Regions from separate parts of the Kitasatospora sp. NPDC056731 genome, predicted to be linked through region 2. Evidence: riboswitches for the same ligand, from Rfam matches in the RefSeq annotation. Region 2 holds a riboswitch; each other region holds the start of a gene.
What was found. Region 2 has a riboswitch for cobalamin ahead of AB0R04_RS19610 (HoxN/HupN/NixA family nickel/cobalt transporter). Riboswitches for the same ligand answer to the same signal wherever they lie in the genome.
Positions count from the first base shown of each region.

Region 1: linked by a shared signal. The riboswitch ahead of AB0R04_RS26395 (CoA-acylating methylmalonate-semialdehyde dehydrogenase) and the one ahead of AB0R04_RS19610 (HoxN/HupN/NixA family nickel/cobalt transporter) in region 2 are both predicted to bind cobalamin.
Region 3: linked by a shared signal. The riboswitch ahead of metE (5-methyltetrahydropteroyltriglutamate--homocysteine S-methyltransferase) and the one ahead of AB0R04_RS19610 (HoxN/HupN/NixA family nickel/cobalt transporter) in region 2 are both predicted to bind cobalamin.

Region 1 is NZ_JBFBNR010000028.1:93,795-103,584, reverse strand. Features, by position in the region: gene AB0R04_RS26430 (ABC transporter substrate-binding protein) at 1-998, shown strand, start outside; gene AB0R04_RS26425 (ABC transporter permease) at 1,049-1,993, shown strand; gene AB0R04_RS26420 (ABC transporter permease subunit) at 1,990-2,841, shown strand; gene AB0R04_RS26415 (ATP-binding cassette domain-containing protein) at 2,838-4,352, shown strand; gene AB0R04_RS26410 (MarR family winged helix-turn-helix transcriptional regulator) at 4,356-4,892, opposite strand; gene AB0R04_RS26405 (M56 family metallopeptidase) at 5,092-6,039, opposite strand; gene AB0R04_RS26400 (BlaI/MecI/CopY family transcriptional regulator) at 6,030-6,464, opposite strand; cobalamin riboswitch at 6,730-6,921, shown strand; gene AB0R04_RS26395 (CoA-acylating methylmalonate-semialdehyde dehydrogenase) at 7,139-8,638, shown strand; gene AB0R04_RS26390 (acyl-CoA dehydrogenase family protein) at 8,646-9,785, shown strand; gene AB0R04_RS26385 (enoyl-CoA hydratase/isomerase family protein) at 9,785-9,790, shown strand, end outside.
Region 2 is NZ_JBFBNR010000017.1:58,427-68,216, forward strand. Features, by position in the region: gene rpsR (30S ribosomal protein S18) at 31-267, opposite strand; gene AB0R04_RS19590 (GTP-binding protein) at 280-1,455, opposite strand; gene rpsN (30S ribosomal protein S14) at 1,452-1,757, opposite strand; gene rpmB (50S ribosomal protein L28) at 1,757-1,993, opposite strand; gene rpmG (50S ribosomal protein L33) at 2,143-2,307, shown strand; gene AB0R04_RS19610 (HoxN/HupN/NixA family nickel/cobalt transporter) at 2,457-3,569, opposite strand; cobalamin riboswitch at 3,599-3,813, opposite strand; gene AB0R04_RS19615 (metalloregulator ArsR/SmtB family transcription factor) at 3,895-4,278, shown strand; gene AB0R04_RS19620 (DNA-formamidopyrimidine glycosylase family protein) at 4,298-5,107, opposite strand; gene AB0R04_RS19625 (AAA family ATPase) at 5,188-5,988, opposite strand; gene aroQ (type II 3-dehydroquinate dehydratase) at 6,164-6,592, opposite strand; gene aroB (3-dehydroquinate synthase) at 6,601-7,692, opposite strand; gene AB0R04_RS19640 (shikimate kinase) at 7,685-8,206, opposite strand; gene aroC (chorismate synthase) at 8,203-9,387, opposite strand; gene AB0R04_RS19650 (shikimate dehydrogenase) at 9,597-9,790, opposite strand, start outside.
Region 3 is NZ_JBFBNR010000028.1:70,530-80,319, reverse strand. Features, by position in the region: gene AB0R04_RS26335 (ATP-binding cassette domain-containing protein) at 1-1,481, shown strand, start outside; gene AB0R04_RS26330 (ECF transporter S component) at 1,478-2,371, shown strand; cobalamin riboswitch at 2,401-2,623, shown strand; gene metE (5-methyltetrahydropteroyltriglutamate--homocysteine S-methyltransferase) at 2,788-5,103, shown strand; gene metF (methylenetetrahydrofolate reductase [NAD(P)H]) at 5,160-6,077, opposite strand; gene folP (dihydropteroate synthase) at 6,192-7,052, shown strand; gene AB0R04_RS26310 (bifunctional 2-methylcitrate synthase/citrate synthase) at 7,173-8,321, opposite strand; gene prpB (methylisocitrate lyase) at 8,342-9,247, opposite strand; gene AB0R04_RS26300 (MmgE/PrpD family protein) at 9,247-9,790, opposite strand, start outside.

The sequences.
Region 1 (9,790 bases), on a different contig from region 2:
AGAAGGACACCAAGGACGACGCGATCGCCGGCGCCCCCGGCACCGGCCCGTTCAAGCTCGACTGGTACCGCGACGGCAACGCCCGGCTGGTGCGCAACGACAACTGGTACGGCGGCAAGGTGCTGCTCGACGCCGTCGAGGTGCGCCTGTTCGAGAGCCCGCAGGCCATGGCCAACGCCCTGCTCGCCGGGCAGATCGACCTCGCCTCCAACGTCGGCGCCGTCGCCGCGCGCACCGCCGAGGCCCGCAAGGACGTCCAGATCCTGCGCCGCCCCAACGACATGGCGATGCCCGTCGTCATGCGCACCGCCGACGGCCCGTTCGCCGACGCACGGGTGCGCGAGGCCCTGAAGCTGGCGGTCGACCGCGACGCCATGGTCAAGCAGGTCCTCTCCGGCTACGGCAGCGTCGCCAACGACATCCTCGGCACCGGCGACCCGGCCTTCGCCAAGGACATACCGCAGCGGGGGCGCGACCTCGCCAAGGCCAAGCAGCTGCTCTCCGACGCCGGGTTCGACACCTCCCGGACCTACGACCTGATCACCGCCGAGGACGTCTCCGGCCTCGCCGAGTCCGCGACCCTGTTCGCCACCCAGGTCCGCGAGGCCGGCGTGAAGATCAACGTCGTGAAGCAGGACTCCAAGATCTTCTGGGACGCCACCTGGCTCAAGGCGCCGCTCTACACGACGTACTGGGGCACCAACGACTCGGTCGTCTTCTTCGCCTCCAAGACGATGCTCTCCGACGCCGGCCAGAACGAGTCCGCCTTCAAGGACCCCGCGTTCGACGAGGCCTACCGCACGGCCATGGGCACCGCCGACGCCGCCGCGCGCGACAAGCTGCTGCACCGGCTCCAGGAGATCGAGTTCGCCGAGTCCGGCTACCTGCTGTGGGGCATGGCCGACGGCATCGACCTCGCCGGAGCCGCCGTGCGCGACCTGCCCAGGCTCCCCGGCTACGGCCGCGTCCAGCTTGAGAAGACCTGGCTGGCGCGTTGACCACGCTCCAGCCGGCCGGCGCCCGCGCGCCGCAGGGCGCCCCGGCCCGCATCCTCCCCGGTGCGGGCCGGGTCGCCCGGCAGGCGGCCCGGCGCCTGGCCCTGCTCGTCGTCCTGCTCGCCGGCGTCTTCGCCGCCGTCGAGCTGCTCCCGGGCGACGCCGCCGGCGCGACCGCCGAGCGCGGGGTCACCGCCGCGGACCTCGCCGCCCGCCGCAGCGCCCTCGGGCTCGACCGCCCGGTGGCCGAACGCTTCTGGGACTGGATGACCGGCCTGCCCACCGGCGACCTCGGCGTCACCGCGCGCGGCCAGCACGTCACCGACATCCTCGCCGGCCCCTTCCCCAACACCCTGCTCCTGGGCACCCTCGCCCTCGCCCTGAGCACCATCGGCGCCCTCGCGCTCGGGAGCTGGGCCGCCCTGCGCCCCGGCGGACGCGCCGACCGCGCCATCGACGCCGCCTCCACCGCCGCGTTCGCCCTCCCGGAGTTCGTCGTCTCCGTCGCCCTCCTACTCCTGCTGTCCCAGTGGACCGGCTGGCTGCCCGCCGTCACCCTCACCGGCCCCGACGGAGCCCCCGAGTCCTGGACCATGCTCGTCCTGCCGGTGCTCTCACTGGCCATCCCCCAGATCGGCTGGAACACCCGCATCGTGCGCGGCGCGCTCGCCGACCAGGCCGCGCTGCCGCACGTCCAGGCCGCCGTCCTCGACGGCCTCGCGCGCCGACGCATCCTCAGCCACCACATGCTCCCCGGCGCCCTGTCCGCCATCGCCGTCGGCATCGCCACCTCCGCCGGCATGCTGCTGGGCGGCACCGTCGTCGTCGAGACCCTCTTCAACTACCCCGGCATCGGCGCCGTCCTGGCCGGGGCCATCGCCGACCGTGACACCCCGCTCGTCGCCGGAGTCGTGGCCGCGGCCGGCGCCGCCATCAGCCTGCTCCTGCTGCTGGCCGACCTCATCCGCACCACCGCCCTCGGAGAGGAGCGCCGATGACCGCCGATGCCCCGACCGCAGCGGCCCCCGCGCCCGCCACCCGGCGAAGGAGGCACGTGCTCGTCCGCGCCGTCCCCGCGCTCCTGCTCGTCCTCCTCGCCCTCGCCGGACCGCTCCTCGCCCCTCACCCCATCGACACCCCCGTCACCTTCCCCTACGCCGAAGCCGGCGGCGACGCGCCGCTCGGCGGTGACCAGCTCGGCCGCGACGTCCTCAGCCGCCTGCTGACCGGCGGCGCACCCCTGATCGCCACAGCCGTGGCCATCGCCCTGGTCGTCACGGCGGCGGCCACCGTCCTCGGCATCCTCGCCGTCCTGCGGCCCCGGCTCGGCCGATGGATCGAACGCGCCGCCGACCTGACGATCCTCCTGCCCTCCGTCCTCGCCATCATGCTCATCGCCCTGGCCTGGCCCGCCGGCGGACGCCTGGCCGTCGCAGCCGCCGCCACCCTCCTGGGCATTCCCTACGCCGTGCGCATCGTCGCCGCGGCAGCCGCCCCCATCGCCGCCACCGGCTACGTCGAGGCCGCGGCCGTCGGCGGCGAACGCCTGTGGCACCTGACGGTCCGCGAGGTGCTGCCCAACCTGCGCTCCACCCTCCTCGCCCTGTTCGGCCTGCGTTTCGTCGAAGGCGTCTACATCGTCTCGGTCGCCGCCTTCCTCCAGCTCGGCCCCCAACCCCCGGAAGCCGACTGGGCGTTGATGATCCGCGAGAACGCCGCCGGGATCACCCTCAACCCCTGGGCGGTCGGCGCGCCGTGCCTGGCCATCGGGCTGCTCGCCATCAGCGTCAACCTCGCCGCCGAAGCCCTCGCCCCCGCCCGGCCGACCCCGGAGACCCCGCTGTGAGCACCGCCGCCCCCGCCGCCCGCGCCACGGGCCTGTCCATCGCCCTCGCGGACACGCCCCTGCTCACCGACGCCACCCTCACCCTCACCCCGGGCCGGGTCACCGCCGTCACCGGCCCCTCCGGCGCCGGCAAGACCACCCTCCTGCGCGCCCTCGCCGGAGCCCTCCCACCAGGCGCCCGCGTCACCACCGGCACCCTCGACGTCCTCGGCCACGACATCCTCGCCCTCCCGCCCGAGGACCTGCGCCGCCTTCGCCGCCACAAGCTCGCCTTCGTCGGCCAGGACCCGGGCTCAGACCTCAACCCGCGCATGCGCGTCGACCGCCTCCTGACCGAGACCGCCGCCGACCGCCGCCGAACCTCCGTACCCGACCTGCTGCGCGCCGTCCGCCTGCCGGCCGGCGAGCGCCTCGAACACCGCCGACCCGCAGGCCTGTCCGGCGGTCAGCAGCGGCGTGTCGCGCTTGCCCGCGCCCTCGCCCGACGGCCCGAGATCCTCCTCCTCGACGAACCCACCGCCGGCCTCGACCCGGCCCTGCGCGACGACATCGCCGACCTGCTGCGCGAGATCGCCGATTCCGACGGCCTCGCCATCGCCCTCACCAGCCACGACCCCGACTTCGTCGCCCGCTGCGCCGACGACGTTCTGGCCCTGTGGCCCGACCGCCTTGCTGCGGCCCCGGCTGGGGCCCCGGCTGCGGTTGGGGCTGCGGCGGTGGCTGGGGCTGTGGCCGGGGTTGTGCCGGCAACGGCCGTGCAGGCCGCACGCGTTCGTACCAGGGCCGCCTCCGGCATGTCGCCCGTCGTGGAGGTGAAGGCGCTCAGCGCCGGCATCGGCACGGTCCGCACCCGCCACCGCGTCTTCGCCGCCGTCGACCTCGTCCTGATGCCCGGCACGCTGACCGGGATCACCGGCCCGTCCGGATGCGGCAAGAGCACGCTGCTGCGCACCCTGGCCGGCCTTCACCGGCCCGAGTCAGGCAGCGTCGTCCTCCACGGCGAACACCTGGCCCCGTCCTACCGGCGCCGCAGCCGCGACCAGCGCCGCCGCATCCAGCTCGTCCCCCAGAACCCCCTCGGCGCCCTCAACCCGGCCCACACCGTCGGTGCCACCCTCACCCGGCCGCTGAAGCTGCACTTCGGCCTTCCCGCTGCCCGGTGCGAGGAGCGCGTCGCCGAACTGCTCACGGCCGTCGGCCTGCCCCCGCACTACGCGACCCGCCACCCCCACGAACTCTCCGGCGGCCAACGCCAGCGCGTCTCCCTCGCCCGCGCCCTGGCCGCCGAACCCGACGTCCTGCTCTGCGACGAGGTCACCTCCGCCCTCGACACCGACACCGCCGCCGCGCTCATGGACCTCCTCGACGACCTGCGCACCAGCCGGGGCCTGGCGGTGGTCCTCGTCAGCCATGACCTCCCCCTCGTCACCGGCCACGCCGACCACGTCCTGCCTCTCGCGGGCCCCCACTCCGCACCGCTCACCGCGCAGCAGCCCGCCGGCGTCCGCTGACTCCTACTCGGAGATCCACCGTCGGCGCTGTCCGCCGGTGAGCACCCAGCCGGGGCCCGAGGGCGAGGGTGTGCGGTGTCCCGCGCCGCGGGCGGCCGCCGTGCACACCCGCCGCAGCAGGGAGTTGAGTTCGGCGCGCTGGCCCTTCGTCAACGAGGCGAGCAGGTCGCCTTGGACGGCGGATGCGTCGTCGTGCAGCACGTCCAGTGCTGCCTGCCCGGCCGGGGTGATCGTCAGCACCTCCTGCCGCCCGCCGATCTGGACGACCATGGAGTGCACCAGGCCTGCCGACAGGAGTTCGTCCAGCGCCTGGGCGGAGTCGGTCCCGGTTGTGGCGGTTGCGGCGGCGTGCTCGGTGAGGTCGCGGCGCCCGTGCGGCCCCAGCTGGGCGAGTGCGGACAGCAGCGCCTGATGGGCCGGGCCCATTCCCCTCGCGTCGAGCCGGTCGGCCAGCAGCCGGTCGACCGCCCTGCCGGCCGTCGACAGGAGGTAGACGGTCTGTTCGAAGGGGCTCGTCGAGCCCGTCCTCCCGTCGTACACGCCAGGTCCCATCGTCCGGTGGCCGCCGTGTTCTCGGGCCGGGGCCATGGTGGCGGCACCCGCGCGGGGATGCCGAGCCCGGAGGCCGGAGTGAACGCGGCCGCTGATCGCCGGAGGGCGGGCGGCTGCGCCAAGGCCCGCACGGGTAAGCCGAGCCTCACCATACCCGGACCCGCACGGTTGGTCTACATCGATGTCGTCAGACCGTGCCGTGAGCCCTCAAGGTCCGGGCCGCGTACTCGACGTACTCGTGCAGCCCGTAGGCCAAGGCCGCGCTGAGCAGGGCCGCGACCGTGACGGCGGCGACCAGGGCGACGGCGGCCCGCGCCCTGCGGCCGGTCGGGCGGGCGGGCGCGGGGCCCAGGAGGGCCTGGACGCGCTGGGGCACGGGGCCGGTGTTCACGGACAGCAGGGGCCCGGCGGTTCGGCGGGCGGACGGCGATCCGGCCAGGGCCGCCCGGGCGATGGCGGTCGCGGCGGTGCGCCGGTCGGCGACCGCGGCGGCGGCCTGCTCGTCGGCCCAGCGTTCCAGGTGGTAGTCGAGGTCGGCCCGCAGCCGGGCCAACGCCGGGTGTACGGCGGCGGCGAGGTCGACGGCGGCGGACAGCAGGTGGTGGCGCCCGCGCAGGTGGGCGCGCTCGTGGGCGAGGAGCACCGCGCGCTCCGCCGGGCCCAGCGCGCTCAGCATGCCGGCCGAGACGACGACGCGGCCGGGGCGCCCCCGGTGGCCGGGCAGGGCGAAGGCCTCGGCGTCCTTGCCCGCGACCACGAGCAGGTCGCCGTCGCTCGTCGCGTCAGCGGTCAGGCCCCAGGCACGGGCGAGGAGCACGCGGTGCCCGCGCCACCGCAGCGTCAGCCGTACGGCCTGGACGGCCAGCGCGGCCCCGGCAGCGCAGGACACCGGCACCACGGCCGGCCACCGGGCGACGACGCCGGACAGCGGCAGGTGCTCCAGGCCTGCCAGGAACGGGACGTGGAACAGCCCGGCGAGTGCCGCGACGGTGCCGCCCGCCAGCAGGACGGCCGCGCCCGTGAGCGCGAGCGAGGCCTCGCGCGGAGGGAGCAGCAGGGCCAAGCGGCGTGCGGCGGGCGCCGCGGCCCAGGGGAGCAGCAGAGCCAGGGCGACGATCGTCAGGATCAGGCCCATGCGTCGTCCTCGGGCCCGGGCCTGCCGGAGTTCGTCGCGGTCGTGGTCGCGGCCTCGGTCTGGGCATCGAGGAGCAGGCGGCGCAGGACGTCCTCGTCGTCCTCGGACAGGGAGGAGACGAACCGCTTCAGCACGAGGTCCCGCTGCGGTTCCTTCTCCAACTCCCGGCGCATGCGCCCGGCCGCCAGTCCGGCGGCGTCCTCCACCGGGGCGTAGGCGAAGGACCGCGCGGGGCGGCTGCGGACCAGGGTCCCCTTCTCGTGCAGGCGGGTGAGGATCGTCGTCACGGTGGTGCGGGCCAGCCCGTGGTCCAGCGCCTCCTTGACCTGCTGGGCGGTCAGCGGCTCGCCGGCCGCCCACAACACCGCCAGCACGTCCGCGACCAGCTCCCCGTGCGGACGCCTGGCGTCCCGACCGACCCTCACATCGTTCTCCCTGTCCCGACACTCCCGGAAGGCACACTCCCGGCCGGCACGCCTCCGGCGCCGACAGCGGTCGGCGGCCGAGGCCCGCCCGCGCCGGTATGGCGAAGATGGGCTCGGCCTGTGTTGCTTAGGTGTGCCTCAGCTAACTTTACGGGCTCGTGGCCCCGCGCTGCCGGGTGCCTGATCGCGGACACCGTCCGGTCACGTGCCGCTCGGCGCGGTGGAAAGCCGATGGCGCAACGCGCGTGCGGGCCTCTGGACTTACTAGGACGTCCAACTATATGGTCGACGGCAGGTCCGCGGTGTCAGGGAAGCCGGTGTGAGTCCGGCACGGTCCCGCCACTGTGACCGGGGAGTTCGTCCTCGCAGACGAAGGCCACTGGCAGCCAGCCGGGAAGGCCTGGGGGCGTGCGGTGATCCGGGAGTCAGGATACCGGCCGCGGGTGTTTCCGTGTTTTCCACGAGGATGGAGACGACACGCATGACTCCGGGCTGCTCCCGCTCCACTGCTGCTCCTGGTTGTCCCGTGCCCACGGCCGCCGGGGCCCCGACGCCCTGACGTTCCGTTCTGCCGCCGTACGCCCGTGTCGCGGGGCGCACCACCGTGTGCCCGCCGACCGGCGGCGGCCTCCGATCCTCCTCCTCTCCCCACCCCTGTCGAGAGAAGGAACCCGATGGTCCGAGAACTGACCCACTTCGTCGCCGGCAAGCCCACCGCCGGCACCTCCGGTCGCTTCGGCGACGTGTACGACCCCAACACCGGCCGGGTGCAGGCCCGGGTGCCGCTGGCGAGCCGGGCCGAGGTCGAGGCGGTGATCGCCGATGCCGCGCAGGCCCAGCCCGCATGGGCCGCGTGGAACCCGCAGCGGCGCGCCCGCGTCCTGCTGCGCTTCCTCCAACTCGTCGAGCAGGAGAAGGAGGAGCTGGCCCGGCTGCTGTCCGCCGAGCACGGCAAGACCGTGGCCGATGCCCACGGGGACATCCAACGCGGCCTGGAGGTCGTGGAGTTTGCCGCCGGCATCCCGCACCTGCTGAAGGGCGAGTTCAGCGACAACGCGGGCACCGGCATCGACGTGTACTCGATGCGCCAGCCGCTCGGCGTGGTCGCGGGCATCACGCCGTTCAACTTCCCCGCGATGATCCCGCTCTGGAAGGCCGCACCCGCCATCGCCTGCGGCAACGCCTTCGTCCTCAAGCCCTCGGAGCGCGACCCCTCGGTGCCGCTGCGCCTGGCCGAGCTGTTCCTGGAGGCCGGGCTGCCGCCGGGCGTGCTGAACGTGGTCAACGGCGGCAAGGAGGCCGTGGACACCCTGCTGGAGGACACTCGGGTGCAGGCGGTCGGGTTCGTCGGCTCCACGCCGATCGCCCAGTACGTGTACGCCACCGCCGCCGCGCACGGGAAGCGGGCGCAGTGCTTCGGCGGCGCCAAGAACCACCTGGTCGTGATGCCGGACGCCGACCTCGACCAGGCCGCGGACGCGCTGATCGGCGCCGGCTACGGCTCGGCCGGCGAGCGCTGCATGGCGATCTCGGTGGCCGTCCCGGTGGGGGAGGAGACCGCCGACGCCCTGGTGGCCAAACTGGTCGAGCGGATCGCCGCGCTGAAGGTCGGGCGCTCGGACGACCCGGCGGCGGACTTCGGCCCGCTGGTCGGCGCCGACGCGCTGGAGCGGGTCCGCGGCTACCTGGACCTCGGGGTCGAGGAGGGCGCCGAACTCGTCGTCGACGGGCGGGACTTCCGGCTGGAGGGGCACGAGGACGGCTACTTCCTCGGCGCCTCGCTGTTCGACCGCGTCACGCCCGACATGCGGATCTACCGGGAGGAGATCTTCGGCCCCGTCCTGACCGTGCTCCGCGCCGCCGACTACGAGGAGGCGCTGCGCCTGCCCGGCGAGCACGAGTTCGGCAACGGCGTGGCCATCTACACCCGGGACGGCGACACGGCACGGGACTTCGCCCGCCGGGTGAACACCGGCATGGTCGGCGTCAACGTGCCGATCCCCGTGCCGGTCGCGTACCACACCTTCGGCGGCTGGAAGCGCTCCGGGTTCGGCGACCTCAACCAGCACGGGCCGGACTCGATCCGCTTCTACACTCGCACCCGCACCGTCACCTCGCGCTGGCCCTCCGGGGTCAAGGAGGGCGCGAGCTTCACCATCCCGACGATGGGCTGAGGGCGCCGTGCACGACCTCACAGAGGACCAGCTCGCCATCGCGGCGACCACCCGGGCCTTCGCCCGCGAACACCTGGCGCCGAACGCGGTCGCGTGGGACCAGGCCAAGCACTTCCCGGTGGACGTGCTGCGCAAGGCGGCGGACGTCGGCCTGGCCGGTGTCTACGTCCGCGAGGAGTCCGGCGGCTCCGGGCTCACCCGCGCCGACGGCGTCCTCGTGTTCGAGGCGCTGGCCACCGGCTGCCCGTCCATCGCCGCCTACCTGTCCATCCACAACATGGTCGCCTGGATGATCGACCGCTACGGCGACGACGCCCAGCGCGCCCGGTGGCTGCCGGGCCTCAGCGCCATGGCGACCCCCGCCAGCTACTGCCTCACCGAGCCCGGCGCGGGCTCGGACGCGGCGGCACTGACCACCCGAGCCCGCCGGGACGGGGCGCACTGGGTCCTCGACGGCGTCAAGCAGTTCATCTCGGGCGCAGGGGTCTCCCAGGTCTACCTGGTGATGGCCCGCACCGGCGGACCGGGGGCCGGCGGGGTGTCCGCGTTCGTCGTCGAACGCGAGGACGCCGGCGTCTCGTTCGGGCCCGACGAGAAGAAGATGGGCTGGAACGCCCAACCCACCCGCCAGGTGCGGCTGGACGGCGTCCGGCTCCCGGCCGACCGCCTCCTCGGAGCCGAGGGCGAGGGCTTCCGGATCGCCATGAACGGGCTGAACGGCGGCCGGCTCGGCATCGCCGCCTGCTCCCTCGGCGGAGCGCAGGACGCCCTGGAGCGGGCCACCGGCTACCTGGCGGACCGCGAGGCGTTCGGCGCCCGGCTCCTGCACGCCCAGGCGCTGCAGTTCCGGCTCGCCGACATGGCCACGGAGCTGGAGGCGGCCAGGTCGCTGCTCTGGCGGGCCGCCTCGGCCCTGGACCGGGGGGACCCCAGAGCGCCGGAGCTGTGCGCGATGGCCAAGCGGCACGCCACCGACACCGGCTTCGAGGTGGCCAACCAGGCGCTCCAACTGCACGGCGGCTACGGCTACCTGGCCGAGTACGGCATCGAGAAGATCGTCCGCGACCTGCGGGTGCACCAGATCCTGGAAGGAACCAACGAGATCATGCGCGTCATCGTCGCCCGCGGCCTGACCGGGGCCGCGTGATGGCC
Region 2 (9,790 bases):
GGGTGGTGGCGGTGGTGGCGGTGGGGACGGCTACCGGGTGGTGCCGGCGGCGTACGGGAGGAGGGCCATCTCGCGGGCGTTCTTGACGGCCCTGGCCACGGCGCGCTGCTGCTGGGCGGTGAGCCGGGTGACGCGGCGGCTCCGGATCTTGCCGCGGTCGGAGACGAAGCGCCGCAGCAGGTCGGTGTCCTTGTAGTCGATGTACTCGACGCCGGCCGCGAACAGCGGGTTCGGCCGGTCCTTGGGCGGGTTCGGTCGCTTACGCACAGTGACGGCTCCTCAGTGAACGGGGTCGAGCAGGTCCCGGAAGGCGTCCGGCAGGGCCTTCCAGCCGGGTTCGCCGGCGGCGAGTTCGGCGTCGGTGAGCAGACAGGAGTCGAGCAGCCCGGTGACGCCGTCGACGTCCAGGCCCTCGGCGGTGAAGCTGAGCTGCTGCACCCGGTCGCCGTGCAGCGGGTGCCAGTCGAGGGCGGCGGCGGCCCGGCGGGCGGGCGGGTACAGCTCCCAGGCGGCGTCGGGCAGGGAGGTGAGCCAGGGCCCGCACTCCTCGACGGCGAGGTTGGCCCCGGCGGCGTCCCAGGCGAGCATCAGGTCGGGCCGGTTGGCCAGCCAGAAGCGGCCGCGGCTGCGCTGGGCGGCGGGCACGAGCAGTTCCAGCGCCCGGTGCAGCCGCTCGGGGTGCAACGGGCGGCGGCGCTCCCAGACCAGCGTGGTGACGCCGGCCTCGTCGCTCTCCTGCGGGAGCAGCGCGATCGCCGGGTTGACCCGGTCGCGGGCGGCGGCGACGTCGAAGCCGCCGAGGGCGGCCCGGGTGAGCGCGCCGGTGCCGAGCCGGACGACCCGGGCGGTGGGGTGGAGCTGGCGGAGCAGCGCGAGCCCGGGCGCGTGCGCCGTCGCGCGCGGGACGGCGAGGGTGGTGGCGTACTCGACCTGGTGGGCGAGTGCCTCCGCGCGGGTCCGCTGGTCCTGGCGGGCGGTGTGCTCGCCGTGGTCCACCAGGTCGTCGGAGACGGAGAGTTCGCCGATCAGCCGGTCCGGGTCGACGGCCGTGACCACGCCCGCGAGTTCGACGGCGTCCTCCAGATGGCGGCCGCCCGCCTCTCCCCCGGCGATCACCTCGACGGCCGGGTGCGGGTCGCTGCCGCCCCACAGTTCGACGATCGCGAGTCCGTACCGGCCTTCGTCGGCGATCCGCAGCAGTCGCGGCAGCAGGTCCTCGCGCAGGGCGCAGCAGGGGCAGTCGTTCACCAGCGGGACGTCGGCGGCGTCGAACCCGCCTCCCGCGTCGCGCAGTTCGCGGTGGACGACGCCCTGCGAGGCCTCCCGCAGGTCGTGGTGGAGGACCACCGCGTCCACCGCGGCCGCGGCCAACTCCCAGACGGCGGCGCGGCGTTCGGCGGCGTGCAGGCCGGCCACGACCACCACGGGCAGCTTGATCCCGTCCACGCCGCTCACCAGCTGGCCTTGCGGACGCCGGGCAGGTGGCCGGCGTGGGCGTGGACGCGGAGGTTGACCCGGGAGAGGCCGAAGGCGCGCAGGTAGCCGCGGGGGCGGCCGTCGACGGCGTCGCGGTTGCGGATCCGGGTGGCGCTGGCGTCACGGGGCTGGCGGGCGAGTTCGGCCTGGGCGGCGGCGCGTTCGGCGGGGGCGGTGCCGGGGTGGGCGATGATCCGCTTGAGCTCGGCGCGGCGCTCGGCGTACCGGGCCACGACGGCGCGGCGCTGCTCGTTCTTGGCGATCTTGCTCTGCTTGGCCATCAGACCTTCCCCCCTCGGGCGCGGATGCGGGCGACGGCGGCCTCGATGCCGATCGTGTCGATGGTGCGGATGCCCTTGGCGCTGAGGGTGAGCCGGACGTACCGGCCCTCGCCGGGCAGCCAGTAGCGCTTGTGCTGGATGTTGGGGTCGAAGCGGCGGCGGGTGCGGCGGTGCGAGTGCGAGATCGCGTTGCCGAATCCGGGCCTGCGGCCGGTGAGTTGGCAGTGGGCGGACATGGGTGCTCCCTGGCGTCCGGGAATGGGCGGGACGGAGCTCACGCTACACCAGATGAAAATGACTTCCATTTCGGTGTACGGTTTCGCCCCGGCCCCGAACACCCCGCCAACCCGCCAACCCGCCAACCCGCCAACCCGGGAGGACACCCATGGCCCGCAATGAACTGCGCCCCGTCATCAAGCTCCGCTCCACCGCCGGCACCGGCTACACGTACGTGACCCGCAAGAACCGCCGCAACGACCCGGACCGGATGGTCCTGCGCAAGTACGACCCGGTCGCGCGCCGGCACGTCGACTTCCGCGAAGAGCGCTGAACCCCGCCCGCCCGAGCTGAACCCCGCACCGACGAGACGCCGACCGGCAGCGACCCGTACCGCCCCCCAGCGGCGAAACGGCGCCTCCCCCGGGATCCCGGGGGAGGCGCCGTCGCTGCTCGGTGCCGTCGCCGCTCGCAGCCGTGTCGCTACTCGGCGGCCACCCAGCGCTTCTCCACCCGGGCCAGCTTCCAGTAGGCGATCGCCGCGGCCCAGACCACCACGAACAGCCCGGCGATCGCGTAGCCGACGTTGTCCAGCGAGATGCCCGCGATCCAGCCGGTGACCGGGTCGGTCAGATCGAGCTTCTCGTGCAGCACGCCGACCAGCTCGATGGTGCCGATGACGAAGGCCACCGCGATCGACAGCCCGGTGATCGTCAGGTTGTAGTACACCTTCCGGACCGGGTTGGCGAAGGCCCACTGGTACGCGAAGTTCATGAACGTCCCGTCCAGGGTGTCGAACAGGCTCATCCCGGCCGCGAACAGCAGCGGCAGGCAGACGATCGCGTACCAGGGCAGCCCGGCCGCCGCGCCCGACCCGGCCATCACCATCAGGGTGACCTCGGTCGCGGTGTCGAAGCCCAGCCCCAGCACCATGCCCACCGGGAACATCTGCCCGGGCCGGGTGATCGAGCGGGTCGCCCGGTTCAGCACCCGGGCCATGAAGCCCCGCGAGTTGAGGTGCTCCTCCAACTGCGCCTCGTCGTACGACCCCGCCCGCATCGCCCGGAACACCTTGAGGATGCCGAGCAGCGCGGCCAGGTTGAGCGCGCCGATCAGGTAGAGGAACGCGCCGGAGGCCGTCGTGCCGACCATCCCGAGCCACTTGTGGGTGGTCGAGTCGTCGTCCATCAGCGTGCTGGCCAGCTGCGCGCCGCCCGCCACCAGGGCGGCCATCAGCACCACCATCGAGGAGTGCCCGAGGGCGAACCAGAAGCCGACCGAGACCGGCCGCTTGCCGTCCGCCATCAGCTTGCGGGTGGTGTTGTCGATCACCGCGATGTGGTCGGCGTCGAAGGCGTGCCGCATGCCGAGGGTGTACGCGGTGATCCCCAGGCCCACGCCGAAGACCTGGGTGCCGACCGCGTAGTTGTGGGGCGCGACCAGGAAGATGAGCGTCCCGAACGCCACCACGTGCATGGCCAGGATCACCCCCATCAGCCCGGCCGTGCGAACGGTGTCCTCGCGCTTCCAGCGGAACGTGGGCAGCACGGACGGTGTCGCCGGCGCCTCGGCGGCGGCGGTTTCGGGCAGGGTCATTCGGGTCACGCTCCAGCACCTCGTGGAAACACTTCGTGAGATGCCGTGGCCGGTCTCCTGGCTTACGGGGGTCCCGTACCCGCCTTCCCAGGTGCGCGAGGCTCCCAGTGGCGTCGTGGGTACGGACGTCTCTCCATCGTCGACGATCACGATGGCCCGATCACAGTGGCGAGGGCCGCTCCGGACTGGGACCCCTGAGGATCCGTCACCGGTCTTCCCGAGCACCACGGCGGGGAACACCGTAGGGGCCAGGACCCACCCTTGCAAGGCTGCGCACCTGCGCAGGTGTCCAGGATCACAGGCCCCCTCCTGCAACAATGTGCGCATGCATCTCGTACCGGCCGACCGCGCGGGCCACCGCACCATCGACGGACACCGGGTCTGCGAGGCCATCGCCGCGATCGGCGACCCCGCCCACGTCCGCACCTGGGCCGAGCGGTTCTCCCTGCTCGCCGACCCCGGGCGGCTCGCCCTCCTGCTCGCCCTCCACCGGGCCGGCCCGCTCGCCGTCTCCGACCTCGCCGTCGCCACCGGCATGCGCGACCCCGCCGTGTCCCAGGCTCTGCGACTGCTCCGCACCGCGGGCGTGGTCACCGGGGACAAGGACGGGAGGGTCGTGCGCTACCGGCTCGTGGACGAGGCCATGCGCCCCCTCCTCGACGCGTGCGCCGCCGCCGAACACCACGAGCCCACCGCGGCCTTCGGCTGACCAGCCGGACAGGGCCTGGTCAGGCCGCCTGGCAGGCGGGGCACCAGAAGAGGTTGCGCGCGGCGTGCTGCTCCGTCCGGACGTCGGTGCCGCAGACCAGGCAGGGCATCGCGGCCCGCCGGTAGACGTACACCTCGCCGCCGTGGTCGTCGACGCGCGGCGGGCGGCCCATCGCCTCGGGGGTGTGCTCGGGGCGGACGGTGTCGATCCGGCCCGCGCCGACGCCCTCGCGCATCAGGGCGACCAGGTCGGCCCAGATCGCGTCCCACTCGCCCCGGGTGAGGTCGCGACCGGCGCGGTACGGGTCGATCCCGTGGCGGAACAGCACCTCGGCCCGGTAGACGTTGCCCACCCCGGCCAGCACCTTCTGGTCCATCAGCAGCGCGGCGACGGTCGTCCGGCTGGCCGATATCCGGCGCCAGGCGGCCTGCGGGTCGGCGTCGGCGCGCAGCGGGTCGGGGCCCAGCCGGGCGGCGACGGCGGCCTTCTCCGCGCCGGTGACCAGCGCGCAGGTGTTGGGGCCGCGCAGATCGGCGTAGCCGTCGTCGTTGGCCAGCCGCAGCCGGACCAGGCCGACCGGCTCGGGCGCGGGCCCGGTGCCGAAGGCGAAGCCGCCGTAGAGGCCGAGGTGGACGTGCACCCAGCCGCCCTCCTCGAAGCCGAGGAACAGGTGCTTGCCGACGGCTTCGGCCGCGGTGAGCAGCTGCCCGTCGATGGCCTTGGCCTCGTCGGCGAACCGGCCCTGCGGGCTGGACACCTCGACCGGGCGGCCGCCGAAGGCCTTCCGGTTCTCGGCGGCGAGGCGGTGGATGATGTGGCCTTCCGGCACGGGCGTCAGCTCCCCCGGGGTGGTTCGACAGGACCCGCACATCATCGCAGTCGGCACCGACAGCGCCGGATCGTCGCAGGTCAGCGGACCGGCATGCCCATCAGCCGGGCCAGGATGACGCGGTCCAGCTCGGCGGCGGTGCCGGCCACGTCCAGGTACGAGTTGTCGATGATCGGCAGCCCGGAGTTGTACCAGCCGGCCATCCGGCCGTGGATCCGCGCCACCTCCTCGTCACCGAGCCGCCGGGTGCCGCCGCGCCGGGCGTTGCGGTGCAGCACGGAGTCCAGGCTGGGCAGTAGCACGACCGGGATCATGCCGGGGCCGATGTGCCGCTTCCAGCCGCCGAGGCCGATGGCCGGGCGGTCCGGGAAGACGGCGTCGTCGATGATGCAGGAGATGCCGTTGGCGAGGTAGTTGCGGCAGGCGAAGCCGCAGGTGCGGCGGGCCAGCCGGTACTGCGCCTCGGAGGCGTTGTTCCAGCCGGACTGCGGGTTGGCGAAGCCGGACTGCACCCACTCGCGGACGTCGTCCAGGCTGATGTGCGCGGTCGGGCTGGGCCGGCGCTCGGCCCAGTACCGGGCGACGGTGGTCTTGCCCGCCCCGGCCGGGCCGATCAGCAGGACGGCGATCGGACTGGCGGGCGCGTGCCGCTGCGGCGGGTGGGCGGGGAGTTGCACGGGCGCGCCGGAGGGCAGCACGAAGTGCCCGGTGGCCCCGACGGGGACCGGCGCACTGGGCGCGGGCGCAGGTGCGGCCGGAGCGGGCGCGAGAACAGGAGCCGGAACGGGCGGCACGGGAGCAGGCGGCACCGGAACGAGCGGCACCGGAGCGGCCGGAGCCGGCGGCGCAGCGGCGGGAACAGGAGCCGGAGCGGGCGGCACCGGCGGCGGCGCGGCGGCCCCCGACGGCTGCGGCCCCGGCGGAGCGGCGGGACGCGGCGGGACGTGCCCACCCCCGGCGTACTGCGTCACGGTCACCTCCCGACACCTCTCAGCGGGGAGACTACACGGCGGCCCGGCGGCGGGCACAGTCCGCCGCCGGGCCGCTGACCAGGCGTCAGCGCGTGGTGAGTTGCTCGGCCAGGGCGCGCAGGGCCAGCTCGTACGAGCCGAGCCCGAATCCCGCGATGGTGCCGGAGGCCACCGCGGCGATCACCGAGGTGTGCCGGAAGGTCTCCCGGGCGTACGGGTTGGAGATGTGCACCTCGATCAGCGGCGCGGTGCGCTGCGAGGCGGCGTCCCGCATCGCGTACGAGTAGTGCGTGAACGCGCCCGGGTTGATCACCACGGGCACCTTGCCGTCGGCCGCCTCGTGCAGCCACTCCACCATCTGCTGCTCGGAGTTGGTCTCGTGCACCTCGACCTCGAAGCCGAACTCCTTGCCGAGCGCGGTGCAGCGCTCGACCAGCCCGGCGTAGGAGGTGGCGCCGTAGACGTCCGGCTCGCGGCTGCCGAGCCGCCCGAGGTTGGGGCCGTTGAGCACCATGACCCTGGTCACGCCGAGACCTCCGCGTAGGCGGCGACCAGCAGGGACGGGTCGGGGCCCTCCAGGACGGAGGTCTTGCCGAGGCCGTCCAGGACGATGAAGCGGATCAGGTCGCCGCGCGACTTCTTGTCGATCTTCATGGCGTCCAGCAGCTTCGGCCAGGCGTCCGCCTGGTAGCGCAGCGGCAGCCCGACGGAGGCCAGCACGGTGCGGTGCCGGTCGGCCGTCTCGTCGTCCAACCGGCCTGCCAGGCGGCCGAGTTCGGCGGCGAAGACCATGCCGATGGAGATCGCGGCGCCGTGCCGCCACTTGTAGCGCTCGTTGCGCTCGATGGCGTGGCCGAGGGTGTGGCCGTAGTTGAGGATCTCGCGCCGGCCGGACTCCTTGAGGTCCCCGGAGACCACGTCGGCCTTGACCTGGATGGCGCGGCGGATCAGCTCGACGGTGTGCCGGCCGTCCGGGGTCTTGGCGCCCTCCGGGTCGGCCTCGATCAGGTCGAGGATGGCCGGGTCGGCGATGAAGCCGCACTTGATGACCTCGGCGAGGCCGGAGACGTAGTCGTGCTTGGGCACGGTCGCCAGGGTGTCGAGGTCGGCCAGCACGCCCACCGGCGGGTGGAAGGCGCCGACCATGTTCTTGCCCTCGGCGATGTTGATGCCGGTCTTGCCGCCGACGGCCGCGTCGACCATGCCGAGCAGCGTGGTGGGCATGGAGATCCAGCGGACGCCGCGCAGCCAGGTGGCGGCGACGAAGCCGGCCAGGTCGGTGGTGGCGCCGCCGCCGAGGCCGACGACGACGTCGCTGCGGGTGAAGCCGGTCTGCCCGAGCACCGACCAGCAGTACGCGGCGACCTCGGCGCTCTTGGCGTCCTCGGCGTTGGGCACCTGGAGCGCGATCGCCTCGTAGCCCTCGCCGAGCAGGTCCTCGCGGATGGCGTCGGCGGTGGCGGCCAGCGCCTCGGGGTGGATGATCGCGACCCGCTTGGCGCGGGTGCCGATCAGCGGCGCCAGCTCGCCGAGCAGCTGGTGCCCGATCAGCACGTCGTACGGGTCGTGGCCGGCGCTGCCGCCGACGTGAATCCTGACGATGGGGTCAGTCATGGGGGGTCTTCAGCTCCAGTGCTTCCAGTACGGCGTCCGCGACCTGCTCGGGGGTGCAGCCGGCGGTGTCGACGACGGCGGTGGCCACCTCCAGGTAGAGGGGCCGGCGGGCCTCCATCAGCTCGCGCCAGCGGGCCCGCGGGTTGATGGCCAGCAGCGGGCGCGGGGCGTCCAGGCCGACCCGCTTGACCGCGTCCGCCAGCGGGACCTCCAGGAAGACGACCGGCAGCTCGCGCAGCAGGGCGCGGGTGGCCTCGGCCATCACCGCGCCGCCGCCGAGCGCCAGGACGCCGTCGTGCTCCGTGGCGCCCGTGCGCACGGCCCGGACCTCCAGCTCGCGGAAGTGCGGCTCGCCCTCGTCGATGAAGATCTCCGGGATGGGCTTGCCGGCCAACGCCTCGATGTCGGCGTCGGTGTCCCGGAATCCGACGCCCAGGCGCTCGGCCAGGGCCCGCCCGACGGTGGACTTGCCACTGCCGGGCGGGCCGACCAGCACAACGACCGGAACGGTCATCGGATGATCAGGTTGTCGAGGTAGCCCTGCACGTTGCGGCGGGTCTCGGAGACGTGGTCACCGCCGAACTTCTCGCTCACCGCGTCGGCCAGCACCAGCGCGACCATCGCCTCGGCGACGATCCCGGCGGCCGGCACGGCACAGACGTCCGAGCGCTGGTGGTGCGCCTTGGCCGGCTCGCCGGTGCGCACGTCCAGGGTCTGCAGCGCCCGCGGCACGGTGGCGATCGGCTTCATGGCGGCACGCACCCGCAGCACCTCGCCGGTGGTCAGGCCGCCCTCGGTGCCGCCGGAGCGGCCGGAGGTGCGCTTGACGCCCTCGGGGGTCGGGACGATCTCGTCGTGCGCCTGCGAGCCGGGCACCCGGGCCAGCTCGAAGCCGTCGCCGACCTCGACGCCCTTGATCGCCTGGATGCCCATCAGCGCGGCGGCCAGCCGGGCGTCCAGCCGGCGGTCCCAGTGCACGTGTGAGCCCAGACCCACCGGCACGCCGTACGCGAGCACCTCGACCACGCCGCCGAGGGTGTCGCCGTCCTTGTGGGCCTGGTCGATCTCGGCGACCATCGCCTTCGAGGCGTCGGCGTCCAGGCAGCGCACCGGGTCGGCGTCCAGCCGCGCCTCGTCCGAGGGCAGCGGCAGCACACCGGCCGGGGCCTTGGCGGCGGCCAGCTCCACCACGTGGCTGACGATCTCGATCCCGCAGGTCGCCTTCAGGTACGCGCGGGCGACGGCACCGAGCGCGACCCGGGCGGCCGTCTCACGGGCGCTGGCGCGCTCCAGGATCGGACGGGCCTCGTCGATCGAGTACTTCTGCATGCCGGCCAGGTCGGCGTGGCCGGGGCGGGGGCGGGTGAGCGCCTCGTTGCGGGCCAGACCGGCCAGCACCTCGGGGTCGACCGGGTCGGCCGACATGACCTGCTCCCACTTCGGCCACTCGGTGTTGCCGACCATGACCGCCACCGGGCTGCCCATGGTCTCGCCGTGCCGGACGCCGCCGAGGAACGTCACCTCGTCCTGCTCGAACTTCATCCGTGCGCCGCGACCGTAACCGAGCCGGCGGCGCGCCAGCGCGTCGGCCACCACCGCGGTGGTGACCGGTACACCGGCGGGCAGGCCCTCCAGCGTCGCGACGAGTGCGGGGCCGTGCGACTCCCCCGCCGTCAGCCAGCGCAACGTACCCAACGGAGCTCCTTCATCAGCGGACCGGCCACGGCACCTGCCGGGGCCCGCCCGGGCGTGCCTTTTCCCCTGAATCCTTTCACGTCCCGGCGGCACCCGGAGGCCCAGTCCGCGTGACGGACGGTGGTCGGTCAGTCGGCGGGACGGTGGTCGGCACGATTCCGGCCAGCCGGCCGGGCGGTGGCCGGCGCGATCCGGCCACCGGCGCGGGCTCAGCGCCCGGCGAGGGCCTTCTCGCCCGCCTCGCGCATCGCCGCCAGCGGCCCCGGCGCCCGCCCGGTGAAGGCCTCGCTCTGCAGCACCGCCTGGTGCACCAGCAGGTCCAGCCCGCCCAGGACGGTCGCCCCGCGCGCGGCGCAGGCGGCGGCCAGCGCCGTCGGCCACGGGTGGTACAGCACGTCGAACA
Region 3 (9,790 bases), on a different contig from region 2:
GGGACACCGCGCACCACCCGCCGCGCGAACTCGCGGACGTGGTGGGCGTGGTGGGGCAGGACCCGCTGGCCGGCTTCACCACCGACACGGTGGAGGAGGAACTGGCCTACGTCATGGAGCAGTTGGCCGTCCCGCCGGAGGTGATGCGCAAGCGCGTCGAGGAGACCCTCGACCTGCTCGGCCTCGCCGACCTGCGCCACCGCGCCCTGCACGAGCTCTCCGGCGGCCAGCAGCAGCGCGTCGCCATCGGCTCGGTGCTCACCGCGCACCCGCGCGTCCTGGTCCTGGACGAACCGACCTCGGCGCTCGACCCGACCGCCGCCGAGGAGGTGCTCGCGGCCGTCACCCGCCTGGTCCACGACCTCGGCGTCACCGTCCTGCTCGCCGAACACCGCCTGGAGCGGGTCGTCCAGTACGCCGACCGCGTCGCCTACCTGCCCGGTGACGGCACGGTCGTGCACGGGCCGCCCGCCGAGGTCTTCCGGCACACCGCGATCGCGCCGCCCGTCGTCGACCTCGGGCGGCTGGCCGGGTGGCGGCCGCTGCCGCTCTCCGTCCGGGACGCCCGGCGCGCCGCCGCCCCGCTGCGGGAGCGGCTCACCGATGTGCCCGTTCCTCCGCCGCGCCGGGCAGCGGTGGCGGGGGAGCGGGTGCTGGACGCCCGGGGGGTGGTCGTCCGGTACGGGCCGGTCGCCGCCGTCCGGGAGGTCGGGCTGGAGCTGCGGGCCGGCGAGGTCACGGCGCTGATGGGGCGCAACGGCTCGGGCAAGTCCTCGCTCCTGTGGGCCCTCCAGGGCTCAGGCCCGCGACAGGGCGGCAGCGTGCAGGTCTTCGGCGCCGACGGAGGGCCGGCCGCGGACCCCAAGCGGCTCTCCGCGACCAGGGCCCGGCAGCTCGTCGGGCTCGTCCCGCAGACCCCGACCGACCTGCTGTACCTGGAGACGGTCGCCCAGGAACTCGCCCAGAGCGACCTGGAGGCCCGCAGCGCCGCCGGCCCGACCGCAGCCGGCCAGACCGCAGCAAGCCCGACTACAGCAGGCCCGACAGCGCGCCAGATCCTCGACCGGCTCGCCCCCGGGATCCCCGACGGCACCCACCCCCGGGACCTCTCCGAGGGCCAGAAGCTGGCCCTGGTCCTGGCGATCCAACTGGCCGCCGCGCCAAGGGTGGTGCTGCTGGACGAACCCACCCGAGGGCTCGACTACCACGGGAAGGAGGCGCTCACCGGCATCGTGGACGCCCTCGCCGCCGAAGGCCGTACGGTCGTCGTCTCCACCCACGACGTCGAGTTCGTCGCCGCCGCCGCCGACCGGGTGGTGGTGATGGCCGAGGGCGAGATCGTCGCCGACGGCCCCACCGCCGAGGTCATCGTCGCCTCGCCCACCTTCGCCCCCCAGACCGCCAAGGTCCTCGCCCCGCTGCCCTACCTGACCACCCGGCAGGTGGCCGAGGCCCTGGAGCCCGCCGAGGCCGCCCGGTGAGCGCCGTCCGGATCCCCGGCCGGGCCCGCGTCGTCGCGGCCCTGGCCGCCTTCATCGGCCTGGTCGCCTTCACCTGGCCGTTCGTCGTCGCCCCCGGAAAGTTCGGCTCCTCCTACGCCCCGCCGCTGATCTTCGGCGCCCTGCTGGTCCTGGTGCTCGCCGTCGTCATCGCGGAGATCGCGGCCGGCGGCATCGACGCCAAGGCCCTCGCCATGCTCGGTGTCCTGTCCGCCGTCAACGCCGGGCTGCGCCCGCTCGGCGCCGGCACCGCCGGAGTGGAGACGGTCTTCTTCCTCCTCGTCCTGGCCGGCCGGGTCTTCGGCCCGGGCTTCGGCTTCGCCCTCGGCTGCACCTCGCTGTTCGCCTCCGCGCTGCTCACCGGCGGCGTCGGCCCCTGGATGCCGTACCAGATGTTCGGCTGCGCGTTCGTCGGCATGCTCGCCGGGCTCCTGCCGAGAACCCGACGGCGGCGCTGGGAGGTGGCGATGCTGGCCGCGTACGGGGCGTTCTCCGGGTACCTCTTCGGCTTCCTCCTCAACCTCTCCTTCTGGCCGTTCTCCACCGACCCGAACAGTTCCATCGCCTACCTGCCGGGGCTGCCCTTCACCGAGCAGTGGCACCGCTACCTGCTCTTCGACCTCGCCACCTCGCTCGGCTGGGACACCGGCCGGGCCGTCACCACCTTCACCGCCGTGCTCGTCGTCGGCCCGGCCGTCCTCACCGTCTTCCGCCGCGCGGCCCGCCGCGCCAACTTCGAGCCCATGGTGCGCTTCGAAGCCCCGGACGGTCGACGAGTCATCGCGAACGGCACCGCGAACGGCACCGCCGTCGGCTCCGCGAGCGGCTCCCCGAGCGGCGAGGGAGTCTCACCATGCGGACGGCTTCCGTGAATTCCGCGTCGGCCCCGGCGGTTTGCCCCTAAGCTGGCGGCGCAGCTGGTTCGTCCTGCCCGCCAGGCAGGACGTCGCAAGAGGGAACCCGGTGGGAATCCGGGACTGCCCCGCAGCGGTGAGTGGGAACGACCGCCGTCATACGCACTGGACCCGGGACGGGTCTGGGAAGCGATGGCCAGTAGGTACCGGACGCCAACAGGCCCGGTGCGCCCACGAGTCCGAAGACCTGCCCGTTGCCCGCCCGCGGACCGTTCCGCGTGCGGATATCCCGGTGACCTCGTGGGCGGGTCGGCGACCATACCAGGCGGGTCCGGCACGCGCATCGTCGCGAGCCGCCGTCCGGTTCGTCATCCCTTCGCGCTCTCGTCCCGTCCCCGGGCACTTGAGGAGCCAGACTCGCGAAGGAGAGTCCCTTGACCACGAAGTCCGCAGCCGCGGCAACCAGGGCCACCGTGCACGGCTACCCCCGGCAGGGCCAGGGCCGGGAGCTGAAGAAGGCCGTCGAGGGCTACTGGAAGGGCACGGTCACCGCCGACGCCCTGCAGGAGACGGCGGTCGGCCTGCGTCGGAAGAACTGGGCGCAGCTCGCCGGGGCCGGTGTCCTGGAAGTGCCCACCGGCGACTTCTCGCTCTACGACCACGTACTGGACACCACGGTCGCCGTCGGCGCGATCCCGCCCCGGCACCGGGATGCGGTCGAAATCGACGCGCTGGACGGCTACTTCGCCATGGCGCGCGGCACCCAGGAGGTCGCGCCGCTGGAGATGACCAAGTGGTTCGACACCAACTACCACTACCTGGTGCCCGAACTCGGCCCGGACACCGTCTTCACCGCGAACCCGGCCAAGGCCGTCGGGGAGTTCCGGGAGGCGCTGGTGCTCGGCCACACCGCACGCCCCGTGCTCGTCGGTCCCCTCACCTACCTGCTGCTCGCCAAGCCCGCCCCCGGTGTCGCCGAGGACTTCCAGCCGATCACCCTGCTGGACCGGCTGCTGCCCGTCTACGCGCAGCTGCTGGCGGACCTGAAGGCGGTCGGCGCCGAGTGGGTGCAGCTGGACGAGCCCGCGCTGGTGCAGGACCGCACCCCGGCCGAGCTGAACGCCGCCGCCCGCGCCTACCGTGAGCTGGGCGGCCTGGCGGACCGTCCGAAGCTGCTGGTCGCGAGCTACTTCGACCGTCTGGGCGAGGCCCTGCCGGTGCTGGCCAAGGCCCCGGTCGAGGGCCTGGCGCTGGACTTCACGGGGCCCGCCGCGGCGAACCTGGACGACCTGGCCGCCGTCGGCGGGCTGCCCGGCAAGCGGCTGGTCGCCGGGGTGGTCGACGGCCGCAACATCTGGATCAACGATCTGGAGAAGTCGCTGGCCACCCTGGCGACCCTGCTGGGCCTGGCCGAGCGGGTCGACGTCGCCCCGTCCTGCTCCCTCCTGCACGTGCCGCTGGACGCCGCCGCCGAACGCGACGTCGACCCGCAGATCCTGCGCTGGCTCGCCTTCGCCCAGCAGAAGGCCAGGGAGGTGGCGCTGCTGGCCCGGGGCCTGCGCGAGGGCACGGGGGCGATCGCCGCCGACCTGGCCGCCAACCGCGCCGACCTCGCCTCGCGCGCCAACTCGCCCATCACCCACGACCCGGCGGTGCGCGCCCGCACCGCCGCCGTCACCGACGCGGATGCGCGCCGCGCCCAGGCCTATCCGCAGCGGGCCGAGGCCCAGCGTGCCCGGCTCGGCCTGCCGCTGCTGCCGACCACCACCATCGGCTCGTTCCCGCAGACCTCCGAACTGCGGGTCGCGCGGGCCGACCTCACGGCGGGCCGGATCGACGCGGCGGCCTACCGGGAGCGGATGGAGACCGAGGTCCGGGAGGTCATCGCCTTCCAGGAGAAGGCCGGACTGGACGTCCTGGTGCACGGCGAGCCCGAGCGCAACGACATGGTCCAGTACTTCGCCGAACAGCTCACCGGCTACCTCGCCACCCGGCACGGCTGGGTCCAGTCCTACGGCACCCGGTACGTGCGCCCGCCGGTCCTGGCCGGGGACATCTCCCGCCCGCACCCGATGACCGTCGACTGGTTCCGCTACGCGCAGGGCCTGACCGACCGCCCGGTCAAGGGCATGCTCACCGGCCCCGTCACGATGCTCGCCTGGTCCTTCGTCCGCGACGACCAGCCGCTCGGCGACACCGCCCGCCAGGTCGCCCTCGCCCTGCGCGACGAGGTCACCGACCTGGAGGCCGCGGGCGCCGCCGTAGTCCAGGTCGACGAGCCGGCCCTGCGCGAGACCCTGCCGCTGCGCGCCGCCGACCGCCCGGCGTACCTGGCGTGGGCCACCGAGTCCTTCCGCCTGGCTACCTCGGGCGTCCGCGCCGATACCCAGGTCCACACCCACATGTGCTACGCCGAGTTCGGCGCGATCATGACGGCGATCGACGAGCTCGACGCGGACGTCATCTCGCTGGAGGCCACCCGCTCGCACATGGAGGTCGCCGGAGAGCTCGCCGGGGCCGGCTACCCGCGCGAGGTCGGCCCGGGCGTCTGGGACATCCACTCCCCGCGCGTCCCCAGCACCGAGGAGGCCGTGGAACTGCTGCGCGCGGGCCTGGCCGCCATCCCCGCCGAGCGGCTCTGGGTCAACCCCGACTGCGGCCTGAAGACCCGCGGCTGGACGGAGACCCGCGCCTCGCTCGACAGCCTCGTCGGCGCCGCCCGCCACCTGCGCGCGGAACTCGCCGGCTGACCCGCCGGCGACACGCCCCGGCCGGGCACCGCACACCCCGCGGCGCCCGGCCCGTTTCACCCGGACCCGGGAAGCCCCAGGTTCTGGTAGATCTCCGTCGTCACCGTGGAGAAGTTCATGGTCATGAAATGCAGCCCGGGAACTCCCTCGGACAGCAGGCGCCGGCACATTCCGGTGGCGTGATCGATGCCGATCGACCGGACGGCCTTCGGGTTGTCCTGCTGCCTCAGCATGCTTTCGGAAAGCCCATCGGGAATGGCTGCGGTGGTCAGTGTCGGAATCCTCCGAAGTGACCGGATACTGGTCACCGGCATGATCTCCGGAATGACCGGAACGGTGCAGCCGGCCGATTCCAGTCGATCCCGGAAACGGAGGTAGCTGTCCACGTCGAAGAACATCTGGGTGATGGCGTAGTCGGCTCCCGCCCGGCACTTCTCGATGAAGTGCCTGATCTCGAAATCCCAGTCGGGGGACCTCGGGTGCAGGTCGGGGAACGCGGCCACGCCGACGCAGAAGTCGCCGGACTCCTTGATCAGCCGCACCAGGTCGGCGGCGTACTCCACCCCGTCGGGGTGGCGGTGCCAGGTGCCCAGCGGATCGCCCGGCGGGTCGCCGCGCAGCGCCAGGATGTTGCGAACCCCCTGGTCAGCGTAGTGGCCGAGGATGTTCCGCAGTTCGGCGACGCTGTGGCCGACCGCGGTCAGGTGGGCGGTCGGCGTGAGGGTGGTCTCCTGCGCGATGCGGCCGGTGACGTTCACCGTCCGCTCCCGCGTCGACCCGCCGGCGCCGTAGGTCACCGAGACGAAGGTGGGGGACAGCGCTTCCAGGCGCCGGATCGCATTCCACAGGCCGACCTCCGCTTCGGCGCTCCGGGGCGGCATGAATTCGAAGGAAGAGGAAAGCCTGCCGGTCGCGAGGAGTTCGCGGATGGAGGTCGCCCGATCCGTGCGCGTGGAGGGGATTCCGAGTTTCATGGCAGGAGGTTAACCAGCCGGGCTCCCGGTAGTCCTCAAGTGTCCACCCTGTGATACGAATTTTCCCGGGACGCGAGTGGGGAGGCGTGCGGAGTGAGGCGGCACAATGTGGGCATGAAAAGACCTTCGCAGGTATTGTCGGGGCTGCCCGAATGGGACCGGTGCGCGGTGATGGGAGTCGTGAACGTGACCCCCGACTCGTTCTCGGACGGCGGCCGCTGGCTGGACCCGGGGCGCGCGGTGGACCGAGGACTGCTGCTGGCCGAGCAGGGCGCCGACATCGTGGACGTCGGCGGCGAGTCGACCCGGCCGGGAGCGACCAGGGTGTCCGAGGAGGAGGAACTGCGCCGGGTCCTGCCGGTGGTGCGCTCGCTCACCGACAAGGGTGTCCTGGTCAGCATCGACACGATGCGGGCCCGGGTCGCCGAAGCGGCGGTGGAAGCCGGCGCCCGGATCATCAACGACGTCAGCGGGGGCCGGGCCGACGCGGGCATGGCCGGCGCCGCGGCCAGGGCCGGAGTGCCCTTCGTCGTCATGCACTGGCGCGGGCAGTCCGCCCGCATGGACGAGCTGGCCGCGTACGAGGACGTCGCGGCCGAGGTGATCCGTGAGGTCGCACGGCAGATGGACACGGTGGTGGCGGCCGGGGTCGACCCCTCCCAGGTCATCGTGGACCCCGGCCTCGGCTTCGCCAAACGCCGACAGGACGACTGGGCGCTGCTGGCATCGCTCGACGCCTGGCGCGTGCTGGGGCGCCCGCTCCTGGTGGCGGCCTCGCGCAAGCGCTTCCTGGGCGAGCTGCTGGCCGACCCGCGGACGGGCGAGGCCCGTCCGGCCCGTGAACGCGACGCGGCCACCGCGGCGGCCAGCGTCCTGGCCGCCGCGCAGGGCGCGTGGGCGGTGCGGGTGCACGAGGTCCGGGACACGGCCGACGCCGTCCGGGTCGAGGCCGCGATCCGAACCAACCGGGCCTGAGAGAGGAAGTACGCGCCATGCCACGTCCGACCGGGCGGAAGATCTACGCCCACGCCAGCGCGCCCGCCCGCCGGCGGGCGGGCGCCTGGCGGTCGAGCCGGACCGCCGCAGCCGCGTTCCCTACGCCGTGCTCGGTGACAGCCCCGGCACCGGGCGCTGGCCGGGGCCGTCGTAGCGGGCGAGCGGGCGGATCAGCGAGTTGTGGGCGAGCTGTTCGGTGATGTGGACGGTCCAGCCGGTGATGCGGCTCATCACGAAGAGGGGGGTGAAGACGGGGGTGTCGAAGCCCATCAGGTGGTAGGCGAGGCCGGCGGGGTAGTCGAGGTTGGGGTGGATGCCCTTGCGTTCCAGCATTGCCTCGCGCAGTGCGGCGTGCAGGGCGGCCAGCCGGGCCGTCTCGGGGTCGGTGCTGCGGGCCACCAGGTCGTCCAGGGCGGCCTGCATGATCGGGACGCGGGAGTCGCCGTGCCGGTAGACGCGGTGGCCGAAGCCCATGATCTTCCGCTTGGCGGCGAGTGCCTCGTCGAGCCACCGCACGGCCCGGGCGGTGTCGCCGATCTCCTCCAGCATGTGCATCACGGCCTCGTTGGCGCCGCCGTGCAGGGGGCCCTTGAGTGCGCCGATCGCGGCGGTGACGGCGCTGTAGAGGTCGGAGAGGGTGGAGGTGACGACGCGGGCGGTGAAGGTGGAGGCGTTGAAGCTGTGCTCGGCGTACAGCACGAGGGAGATCTCGAAGCAGCGGACCACCTCGGGGGCGGGCACCGCGCCGAAGCACATGTGGAAGAAGTTCTCCGCGTAGCCGAGCTCGGGGTCCGGCGGGATGGGCGCGAGGCCCTGGCGGCGGCGCTGGTCGGCGGCGACGACGGTGGGCAGTTTCGCCAGCAGGGTGAGGGACTTGGCGAGGTGGGGCGCGGGGCGGCCGTCGTCCTCGGTGGGGTCCTCGGCGCCGAAGAAGCTGACGGCGGTGCGCAGCACGTCCATCGGGTGGCAGGTCTCGGGCAGCTTGGCGAGCAGTTCGGCGGTGGTGCGGTCGAGCGGGCGCAGGGCGGCCTCGCGGGCCCGGAACTCCCGGAGCTGTCCGGGGTCGGGCAGTTCGCCGTGCCACAGCAGGTACGCGACTTCCTCGAAGGAGCGGTGGGCGGCGAGGTCCTGGACGGGGTAGCCGCGGTAGGTGAGGGAGTTGGTCTCCTGGATGATGGTGGAGATCCCGGTGGTGTCGACGACGACACCGGCGAGGCCGCGGTGGATCCCGGGTGCGGTGGTGGGCATGGCTGGTCTCCGATGCGGGGTCAGGCGCCGGGCGGGAGGGTGAAGTCGAAGACGGCCGAGTCGAAGGCCGCGTAATCCTGGTAGCCGAGGAGTTCGTACAGCCGGGAGCGGGTCTGCATCCGTGGCAGCAGCGACTCCTGGGTGCCCTCGGCGGCGAGGGTGCGCAGGCCGTCCTCGACCGCGCCCATGGCCAGGCGCAGCAGGGTGACGGGGTAGAGCGCGATCTCGTACCCGAGGTCCTGGAGGGTGCGGGCGTCGAGCAGCGGGGACTTGCCGAACTCGGTCATGTTGGCGAGCAGCGGGACGTCGACGGCCTTGCGGAAGGCCTCGAACTCGGCCTCGTCGGCGAGGGCTTCGGGGAAGATCGCGTCGGCTCCGGCGTCGACGTAGGCCTTGGCCCGGTCGATTGCGGCGCGCAAGCCCTCGACGGAGCGGGCGTCGGTGCGGGCCATCAGCAGGAAGTCGGGGTCGCGCCGGGCGTCGACGGCGGCGCGCAGGCGGCGGGTCATGTCCTCGCGGGGGACGACCGCCTTGCCGTCGAGGTGGCCGCAGCGCTTGGGGTTGACCTGGTCCTCCAGGTGCAGGCCGGCGAGGCCGGCGTCCTCCATCAGCTGGACGGTGCGGGCGGCGTTCATGGGCTCGCCGAAGCCGGTGTCGGCATCGATCAGGACGGGCAGGTCGGTGGCCCGGGCGGTCTGCTGGGCGCGGGTGGCGACCTCGGTGGCGGTGGTGAGGCCGATGTCGGGCAGGCCCAGGTCGGCGGCGAGGACGGCGCCGGAGAGGTAGGCGGCCTCGAAGCCGAGGTCCTGGATGAGCCGGGCGGAGAGCGGGTTGAGCGCGCCGGGCATCGTCAACAGCCGTCCGGTGGCGAGGCGTTCGCGTAGGGCGCGGCGGCGCTGGGCGGGGGTGGTGCGGGTGTGCAGCATCAGAACAGGCCCTTCGGGAGGAGCGCGTCGAACGCGCGCACGGCCTCGGTGTCGACGGCCGGGAACAGCTCGTCCAGGTCCGCGGCCTTCAGCTCGGCGAGATCGGCGGCGGCTGTCAGGAAGCGGTCCTGATCGGCGGGGGAGACGACGCCCTCGGCCAGGGTGCGGAACTTCCGCTCGTACGCGGGGCGGTCGAAGGGGCGCGCGCCGGCCGGGTGGGCGTCGGCGACGGCCAGCTCGTCCTCGATCGCGGTGCCGTCGTCCAGGGTGATCACCACGCGCCCGCCGAAGGCCCGGCGCTGCGGATCGGGGTCGTGGTAGCGGCGGGTCCACTCCGGGTCCTCGACCGTGGTGATCTTCTGCCAGAGCGTCACGGTCTCGGGGCGTTGGGCCCGCTCGGGGGCGTAGGACCGCTCGTGGTGCCAGCCGCCGTCCTCCAGGGCGACGGCGAGGATGTACGGGATGGAGTGGTCGAGGGTCTCCCGGCTGGCGCGCGGGTCGTACTTCTGCGGGTCGCCCGAGCCGGAGCCGATGACGTGGTGG